3 regions of the Peribacillus sp. B-H-3 genome follow, and region 1 is predicted to be linked to each of the others. Evidence: riboswitches for the same ligand, from Rfam matches in the RefSeq annotation. Region 1 holds a riboswitch; each other region holds the start of a gene.
The links. Region 1 has a riboswitch for S-adenosylmethionine ahead of metK (methionine adenosyltransferase). Riboswitches for the same ligand answer to the same signal wherever they lie in the genome.
Positions count from the first base shown of each region.

Region 2: it holds a riboswitch for S-adenosylmethionine, as region 1 does, so the genes downstream of both, ACN6MY_RS06905 (phosphoadenylyl-sulfate reductase) here and metK (methionine adenosyltransferase) in region 1, are expected to answer to the same signal.
Region 3: it holds a riboswitch for S-adenosylmethionine, as region 1 does, so the genes downstream of both, ACN6MY_RS05025 (sugar ABC transporter substrate-binding protein) here and metK (methionine adenosyltransferase) in region 1, are expected to answer to the same signal.

Region 1 is NZ_CP183879.1:4,364,537-4,367,816, forward strand. Features, by position in the region: gene ACN6MY_RS21690 (gamma carbonic anhydrase family protein) at 4-525, shown strand; gene metK (methionine adenosyltransferase) at 688-1,890, opposite strand; SAM riboswitch class I at 2,125-2,283, opposite strand; gene pckA (phosphoenolpyruvate carboxykinase (ATP)) at 2,760-3,280, shown strand, end outside.
Region 2 is NZ_CP183879.1:1,399,114-1,402,393, forward strand. Features, by position in the region: gene ACN6MY_RS06895 (MFS transporter) at 1-377, shown strand, start outside; gene ACN6MY_RS06900 (DUF2515 family protein) at 454-1,557, opposite strand; SAM riboswitch class I at 1,758-1,864, shown strand; gene ACN6MY_RS06905 (phosphoadenylyl-sulfate reductase) at 2,053-2,772, shown strand; gene sat (sulfate adenylyltransferase) at 2,820-3,280, shown strand, end outside.
Region 3 is NZ_CP183879.1:1,024,836-1,028,115, reverse strand. Features, by position in the region: gene ACN6MY_RS05030 (sugar ABC transporter ATP-binding protein) at 1-805, opposite strand, end outside; gene ACN6MY_RS05025 (sugar ABC transporter substrate-binding protein) at 852-1,925, opposite strand; SAM riboswitch class I at 2,313-2,472, opposite strand; gene pepF (oligoendopeptidase F) at 2,594-3,280, opposite strand, start outside.

The DNA of each region.
Region 1 (3,280 bases):
TTCATGACTATTTACCCATACAAAGGAAAGATACCCGAGATTCATGAAAGCGTTTATCTTGCGGATTACTCAATCATAACCGGAGATGTGAAAATCGGAGAGGAAACGTCCATCTGGTTCAACACGGTCATCCGCGGGGATGTGGCTCCGACAGTCATAGGCAAAAAGGTCAGTATCCAGGACAACAGCGTTCTGCATCAAAGTCCAGGAAATCCACTTATCATTGAAGATGAAGTGACAGTCGGACATCAGGTTACTTTGCACAGCTGTATACTCCGCAGAGGCTCGCTCATCGGGATGGGCTCCATCGTGCTGGACGGAGCGGAAGTCGGCGAAGGTGCATTCATTGGGGCAGGCAGCCTGGTGCCTCAAGGAAAAACCATTCCTCCTAACATGCTCGCTTTTGGCAGGCCCGCTAAAGTGATCCGGGAATTAACAGAAGAAGATAAAAAAGATATGGAGCGGATTGTCCGGGAATATGCAGAAAAAGGACAGTATTATAAGCATGCTGAAGCCATCGAATAAACATTTTATTATTATTCTTAATACTGGCATAAAATAATCTGACTTTTAAAAGTTAATCTCCCATGAGTTCTGTGAGGCAATCCCAAGTTTACGGAAACAGCCAAAACAAAAAGCTGCCCTCAAAGGCCAGATTCCGGTCTTTAAGGACAGCTTTTTCCTATTTTACGCTTGAGAAGCTTGTTCTTTTAAAGAATCAGCTTTATCAGTACGTTCCCAAGGAAGATCTACGTCAGTACGGCCAAAGTGTCCGTATGCTGCAGTCTGCTTGTAAATCGGGCGGCGAAGATCCAGCATTTTGATGATTCCTGCTGGGCGCAAATCAAAGTTGCTGCGCACAAGATCAACCAAAACATCTTCGCTGATGGTTCCTGTTCCAAATGTATCTACTGAAATGGAAACTGGCTGAGCTACACCGATAGCGTATGCAAGCTGCACTTCAACCTTATCTGCAAGACCTGCAGCAACCAGGTTCTTTGCAACATAACGGGCTGCATATGCTGCTGAACGGTCAACTTTTGTAGCGTCTTTTCCAGAGAAAGCACCGCCGCCGTGGCGTGCATAACCGCCGTAAGTATCTACGATGATTTTGCGTCCTGTTAGACCTGCATCCCCTTGAGGCCCGCCAATTACAAAACGGCCAGTCGGGTTAATGAAATATTTTGTATCCTCATCAATCAATTCACTAGGAACCACGGGATTAATGACATGTTCTTTTAAGTCGCTTTGGATTTGCTCTAAGCTGACTTCAGGAGCATGCTGGGTAGAGATAACGATTGTGTCGATGCGGACTGGTTTATTGTTCTCATCATACTCAACAGTTACCTGTGTTTTGCCGTCCGGGCGAAGGTAATCAAGAACTTCGTCTTTTCGGACTTGAGTCAATCTGTGTGAAAGCTTGTGTGCCAGTGAAATCGGAAGAGGCATAAGCTCTTTGGTTTCATTGCAGGCAAAACCGAACATTAAGCCTTGGTCTCCTGCTCCGATTGCTTCGATTTCTTCATCAGACATTTGTCCTTCACGTGCTTCCAATGCCTGGTCAACACCTTGTGCAATATCTGCAGACTGTTCATCGATTGAACTTAAAACTGCACAAGTTTGGGCATCAAAGCCGAATTTGGCGCGTGTATAGCCAATTCCTGCAATGGTGTCACGCACAATTTTAGGGATGTCTACATATGTAGACGTAGTAATTTCGCCTGCAACCAGTACTAAACCTGTTGTAACTGAGGTTTCACAAGCAACACGGGCATTTGCATCTTTTTCAAGAATTGCATCTAGTATAGAATCTGAAATTTGGTCACAAATCTTATCCGGATGGCCTTCTGTAACAGATTCAGAAGTAAATAGACGACGTTTCTTTGACATCTTATTTCCTCCTTAGAGTATGGTATGTTTTAGTTTTGAGCCGGCAGGATTTCACTGCCTTTTCATCACTTGTTTTGACGGAGCTCATTCCCTTATTAGTTCCAATAATAAATGCAGAAAAATAACAATATGACACTCACATGCACTCTTTCATTAGAACAAAGGCATGAAAAATGCATAAAAACCTTTCCAGGTTGGTGAGGAAAGGTTTGTTGTCTGACATCTATCCTTTCACTCTTATCGTTCAAGGGTTTCTTAGCCTTGCATCAGGTTAGCACCATCGCTAAAATTCCACTTGTTATAATCATCCAAATCATTCAGATGAGTCAAGTTTAATAATAGCAGGTTGCTGGGTTTCATCGGGCCTGTCCCTCCGCCAACTCGGGATAAGAGAATCCGTACAAGGTAAAATAATAACGTAAGAAGTCGAATCATGTCAACTCTTTTTTCTTGTCATTTCCGCCCTGATTGTTCGATCATCGTACGGTGTGATCGATCCCCTCTTTTTTTATTTCCAGCAAGTCCTGTTTCATTCTGCCCGGCCGCTTATTCTATAATTCAATCTTTGTTTAGGCCTATGTTTATTTTCTCCTCACTTTTTTAGCAAAGTCTGGTGGTATAAGACGCCGCCGGCAGTGGAAAAATCAGGCAAGTTTCACAGTCATAATTTACTCAATTCACCCTTCAAACAACGCAGAATTCCCGGGTCAAACAGGCAAAATCCCCTGTCTTTAAACTTTCCAAAACCATCAAATTTAGTCATTAAAAAAAGGCCATAAAAAGTTAGTGATTAGTATAGATTAATAGTCTTAATGTGTTATACTATTTTATATTGAACATTAAATATGATAAAGGAAGGTACCTCTTACATGAATTCCGTAGACATTTCAAATGAACTGCATCAACTATTATCCGGAAGCAACGTACATGTACAGCTTTCTGTTCCGCAGCTTGTGGAAAAAGTATTAAACCGCAAAGAAGGAGTCCTTACTTCAACCGGTGCCGTGAAAGCGCAAACAGGAAAATATACGGGACGCTCACCAAGAGATAAATATATAGTAAAGGAAGATTCAGTCACTGATAAAGTGGACTGGGGCACTGTCAATCAGCCGATTGCCAAAGAAGTCTTCCTTAAGCTTTATGATAAAGTAATCAGCCATTTAAAAGAAAAAGAAGAAGTTTTTGTTTTCAAAGGCTTTGCAGGTGCTGATGAAAAGACCCGCCTGCCTATTCAAATCATAAACGAATATGCCTGGCACAATTTGTTTGCCCATCAATTATTCATCCGGCCAAATGAAGAAGAGCTGCGCGGACATAATTCTGAATTCACTGTTATCTCAGCCCCGGATTTCAAAGCAGATCCGGAACTTGACGGTACACTTACGGAAAC
Region 2 (3,280 bases), 1.7 Mb from region 1:
TGGTGCTCGGTTTATTGCTGTCTGGGGCAGCAACAGCATGGGGGGCGTTAGTTCCTTCCACTATGCTATATTTAATCAGCTCTGGAGCGGTAGCCTTATCTCTTCCAATGATCAATGTAGCGATTGGTGGATGGATGCCAAGCATTGTTGATCCCAAGATGATGGGAAGGGTACAGGGCTGGGTCAATCCCCTGATGATGATGGCCCAATCGGTTACCCTGCTTTTAATTGCAGGCTTTTATCCTAAATATATTACAGTTGAATCGTTATTCTGGCTTGTCGGATCCTGCCTGTTCCTAGTTGGTATATTCTACAGCATCATCTTGCCAAGGTTCATAAAGAAAAATGCTCCACTACAAACCGGAGTCCATGCCTGAAAAACTTTGCGTTTCCTGATCAAGGAAACGGATTTTCTTTTGATGCAAAAAATGTTAAAAAGTGCAGTACGGGGCTTTATATAATGGCCTTTATTTCATTGATTAGCTGCAGCTGGCGGAGGTTATTTATCACGGTTTCTGTTATGTCCAGTTTTTTCATGGCAGGCAGCTCTATAAGGTCATCCATGCAGTCCTCATTTTTAAACCAGTCAAGCATAGGAATAATCGGGAGCGGTTCATCCGGCCATGCTTCCGTTAAGCTGGGGCTGTGAATTTTGCCTTGCTGCTTATTTTCCCCGAATATATAGGGCCAATAATCCGCTCTTGATCCTGTATGAGGGATTGACTTTGAAAAGTGATAAATTCCTTTGTGAATTTCAGGATACTGAAAGAGGATTGCGTACAGCTTCTTGCCTGTCATAATTCGATTGGACAAATCGGCAAAGCGTTTTACTGTGAGGCCGGTCAGGGAGCTTGGTGCCGTTTTTTTATAGGAAAATGGAAAAATGACTGTAGTGAAACCTAAAAATTCCTGGAGCTGAAAATCAATTCTCTGAAGAACTTCTCCATGGCTGGTACGCTTTAATATGCGATCTTCAAGCATCCTTTGTTCATTTATTATCATGGCAGCAGTGAGCAGGGGAGGATTTTTCTCTGCCGCGAACATTTCCCAGATTGGATGCATAAATCGGGAAATATGAAAGATGTTGAGAAGCTTCCTGAGCTTAAAGGGTTTTTCTTTATAGATTTCATATAACAGGAGCTGCGGATAGGCATCTGAAAAGATGGCTGCATTTGCATGCTCTAAAAAGCGGAAGAATATTTGCTGATCATCCTTGCCGAAAAGATGGTTCATGCTCTCCCCTTTTAAATCTGTCATATGATATCCGCCGTTTCTGGATACCAAATGGGCAAGCAGGGACCAATGGAGTTCCGGATTTCTTTCATAGCAATCAAGATAAGCGTTCGTTCGGGTCAGGTTATTCCGATTCGCTTGTTTGGTTTCTTCCCGTACCTTGCTTACAATTGCTGTTTCGTGAGGCAGGAGGCCTTTATCGATTTCTGCAGGAAAAGCCAATTCTTTTTTTATAAGAGTGTTTAACACAGTGAATGTCTGGGGGTTCAGCAGGTTTTTTGAGGCTTCATTTTTTTTCTGGGCTGAAGCCTTGATATAATTCAAAAGTGTCTTTATCGGAAAAATGTAAATTCCCCCTTAAAATTAACGCATGATGCAATATATGTGAAATGCAAAATGAAAGGTCCAAAATGGCGTCCTTCGGCATAGTAATATTTTTAAGAAAATAATTAATAATATCCAAGTAAATGAATGAGATAACTTATTGACATATCTTCCTGTTGTGTTATTATTTTTAATAATCAAACTTATCTAGAGAGACTGAGGGAATTGGCCCGATGATGTCCGGCAACCTGCATAGCATGCAAGGTGCCAATTCCAACAAAATGTGATGCATTTTGGGAGATAAGGTATATGTTTATATGACATTGCCTGTAAAAATCTTTCCAAAGCGAAAGATTTTTTTTTATAAAAAGTCTCTGTTATCACAAATGAATAAAAGACAGCTGACTAGACAACTAGAGGCGGTATTAGCGGGTTCTGTTAATGCTGCCTTTTTTTATTCAAAAATCAGGAATGAACAATAAAAGGAGGCTGTTTATGGGCAATAGCATATTGGTGTATCAGAATTTTGATGAACATGCCCCTGTTGATTTTCCAGCAGGCAGTGAAACGAAAGGAGCCCTTGAAGTTTTAGATTGGGCCTATAAAACCTATGCTGATGAATTGGTATATGCCTGCAGTTTCGGAATAGAAGGTATTGTTATGATCGATTTGATTTCAAAGATAACGGATAGGGCAAAAATTGTTTTCTTAGATACCGGCCTGCATTTCGAGGAAACGTATCAATTAATTGAAAGGGTAAGTGAAAGGTACCCGAATCTACAGATTGAAATGAAGAAGCCTGAACTGACGCTTGAAGAACAGGCAGAACAATATGGAGCTGAATTATGGAAAAGGGAGCCTGATAAATGCTGCGAACTCAGAAAAATCATTCCCCTGAATGAAGTCCTTTCTATGCCGCTTGCATGGATTTCAGGATTGAGGCGGGAACAATCCCCATCCAGAAGGAATACCCAGTTCTTTAATAAAGACAATAAGTTCAGATCTGTTAAAATATGCCCGCTCATTCATTGGACATGGAAGGATGTTTGGCGGTATGCCCATAAAAATGATCTGCAATATAACATTTTGCATGATAAAGGCTATCCAAGCATTGGCTGTGAAACGTGTACGGCCGCTGCTGTGAATGAAGATGATTTGAGGTCAGGGAGATGGTCGGCCACCGGGAAAACGGAGTGCGGACTCCATACTTCATAAAAGACATGGAAAATAGAATACATGAAAAAAATGGGAGGCCAAAAAACGTGACACTAAGCATACCGCATGGAGGAACACTAATCAATAAGTGGAATCCCCATTATGATACAGCACATATAAAAAAAGAAATAGAGCTTGATGCTATTTCATTAAGTGATCTTGAATTGATTGGAACAGGGGGCTTCAGCCCGATTGAGGGATTTTTGACACAAAAGGATTATGATTCCGTGGTTGAAAATATGCGTCTTTTGAACGGAGCGGTGTGGAGCATTCCTATTACTCTTCCCATTTCTAGGAAAACAGCACAAAGCCTGTCAAAAGGAGAAGAAGCAAGGCTGGTCCATGATGGCATCACGTACGGCACCATAATGGTCGCTGATATTTATGAACCTGATAAAAGCAAAGAAGCAAGAAGTGTCTATGGAACTGAGAGCAGCGAACACCCCGGGGTACAAAAGCTTTACAGCAGGGGGGACATTTATATCGGCGGAGAAATAAAGCTGACTAA
Region 3 (3,280 bases), 1.3 Mb from region 1:
CGTCCAAATGCCTGACCTCAAACAGCACATCTCCTATTTTGCTCCCGGATCTTAATAGCTCCATACTCAGCTGGCTGCCGAGCATCTTGTCTACCACTTGCTGCTGGGTGATTTCCGGGGCAAGGAAAGTCCCTGCCGCTTCTCCGTCCCTCATCACCGTAATGCGGTCACAAATTTCAAAAACCTCCGGGAGCCGGTGGGAGATAAAAATACTTGCTACCCCCCGCTTCTTCAGCTTCTGGATGATTTCAAATAAATGCCGTGTTTCTTCAAGCGAAAGAGGGGCTGTTGGCTCATCAAAAATAATGATTTTTGCCTCCCTGACCAGGGCCCGTGCTATCAGGACCATTTGTTTTTCTGCGAGGGTGAGAGCAGACGCCGGCTTATCGGGTGAAATCCCCCCTGCATGAAGCTGAATCAGCGCGTCATGTGCCTGCTTGAGCATCTTTTTCCTTGATACAAACCATTTTCTTTCCGTGGAGAATGAATCCAGCAAAATATTTTCAGCAACTGACAATTGCGGAACAATGGCTGTGTCCACCTCCTGGTAAACGCAATGAATCCCACATTCCTTGGCTTCCTTGGGAGAGCGGAAGTTGACGGTTCTTCCGTCCAATACTATCTCACCGCTGTCCTCAGTGAACACCCCTGAAAGAATTTTAATCAGTGTGCTTTTGCCGGCACCATTTGCTCCGAGCAGCGCATGTACTTCACCTGCTCTCAGCTCGAATTTTGCCTTTTTCAAGGCCTTCACTTGGCCGAATGATTTCGAAATGCTTTTCATCTCCAGCAATTTAGCACTCAATTTATTCTCCCCCTTTCATCAGTCCGCGACTGGGCTTTACATTTCTTTACTTCCCATTTTCCAGGTCTTTGAGTTTTTCTGTATATCCCTGCTCGCTGTGTCCCCAGCCTTTTACATATTTATTGAGCTCTGCTGTCGTAATTTGTTCTGCAGGCAATTCTTCTTTGGTGACGAACACCGGATTTAACTTCACTTTATCAGGCGCGGATCCGGAGCTGAGTTTTTGATAAGCATAACGAACCTGGATTCTTCCGATATCCTTTGGATCAACTGCAGCCGAAGCCACCCATGGGCTGTTTTTATCCTGGATCATTTGAAGATCTTCATCACTCATATCGATTCCATAAACCTTGATATCCGTTCTGCCCGCCTGTTTAATGGCCCGCACCGCCCCTTTGGCAAATTCATCCCAAGCAGCCCATACCGCTGTGATTTGCCCTTTTTTAGGATACTGTTTTAAAATAGCTTCCATTTGCGATTGGGTGTCAAGAGCCGTATTTTGAGTAGCTGCTCCAAAAGCAGAAACCTCTTTTATTCCTGTATTTTTGGCTAAAAAGTCTTTATAGGCAATCTGCCTTCTTTCCATCGGCGCAAATCCCGCAACCCAAATTTTCACGATATTGGCTTTGCCTCCGGAATCCTTGGCCAATTTTTCAAGCGTAGCCTTTGCCATCTGCTGATCCCCTTGCTCAAGAACTGTTACACCCGGTACATTGACTTCAGCATCGAATGCGATAACGGGAATTTTTTTAGCAATGGCCTTTTTCACGCCGTCTGTTAGTGCTTCTTTTGTGCCGTGGTCAATCAAAATGGCATCAAAGCCCTGGTTAATCGCTGCATCAACATTAGAGGACATCTTTGCAAGGTCTCCATCAGAAGTGAATACTGTAACCTTCCCTCCAAATTTTGCAGCCTGCTCCTTCACACCATCAATATATTGTGCAGAAAAAGTACCAAGATTCTGCTGCATAATAAGTGCCACTTTCTTATTTGCAAGCGGATTTTTATCACTTGCTTTTGAATCAGCGGTTGCTTGCTTTCCTACGTGCGGCTGGCACCCTGCCAGCAGCATAATAATAAAAATTAAAGCCATTGATGATTTCCATATATATTTCTTCATTGATTTCTCTCCCTCATAATATTTGAGATTTTCTGACTCCTGGAATTTTCCTTTCAGCTGTATTCCCTCCTGTTTTCCATTTTTAAAGGCTGTTTTTTTAAAGATTGTTGTTTTTTAATGAGTTCTGTGAGGCGAACGCATTGTTCAACCAGGTTGATTGAAGCGTAAGGTGCGAGACTCCTGCTTAGATTTGCGGAAAGGTGAGACCCCGCAGGCGCAGCAGAGGTGGCTCACCGCCCTCCCCGCGGAAAGCCTGGATTATCCAAACTGCTCCCGGAAGCTGCGCGCCTGAATACGGTGACAGGCCAGATTAAACAGAGCCAAAAAATAAAAGCCCCTTTCTGTAAAAGAAAGAGGCTTGAAGAATACAAAAATAGATCTTCTAACCTCTTATCTCTCAGAAAGAATGATCTTTCTGCTGGAATTAGCACCGTGCCCTCTGGTATAAATACCGGCGCATTTTATCACGCGCCCCGTCTCACAACGGAATTACAGTCGGTTGCTGGGCATCATCGGGCCAAATCCCTCCGCCTACTCTGGATAAGAGTTTTAAAGCAAAACATTATTCAATTTTTTTCCTGTGGTGAATATACCATCATCCGATTCTTAATGCAATAGTTTTTAGAAAAATCTTTATTGTCAATAAACTAAAGTCAAGCTTTTGCACATCATTCATATAAAGCAATTAATTCATCAACAAGGGAGCCAACATAGGAAACTGCCTGTTTGATGCATTCCGGCTTCGACATATCTACTCCAGCATGCTTCAGAAGTTCTAGCGGTTTTTTTGTTCCGCCCGCACGCAGGACTTCCAGCCACCTGTCAACAGCCGGCTGGCCCTCCTCCTGGATCATTTGGGCAGCTGCTGTGGATGCGGTCAATCCTGCGGAGTAGGTATACGGATATAAACCCATATAATAATGGGGCTGGCGCATCCAGGTTAAGCTTGCATCTTCATCTATTTCTACAGCATCTCCCCAAAAGCCGGCAAGGACGCTCCCTTTTATTTCAGACAAAGTTTTTGCAGTTAAGGGGTGCCCACTTTCAGCATGCATGTATACTCTTCGCTGATATTCTCCCTCGAGCAAATGTGTCACAAAATTGTGGTAATAGGTTCCAAGCAGCTGCAGGATTATCCAGCGTCTCATCTGTTTATCTTCGGTTTTAGCAAGGAGATGCTTCGCCAAAAGAAGCTCATTTAGTGTAGACGGGGCTTCAACAAAATAAGTTGACGGCCTTGTATTGAATAGCCGCTGATTTTTGTTAGCCAGGTAAAAATGTCCGGCATGGCCCAATTCATGTGCTAATACAAATGCTCCGCGCATTGTATCCTGCCAGGTAATTAAAATATATGG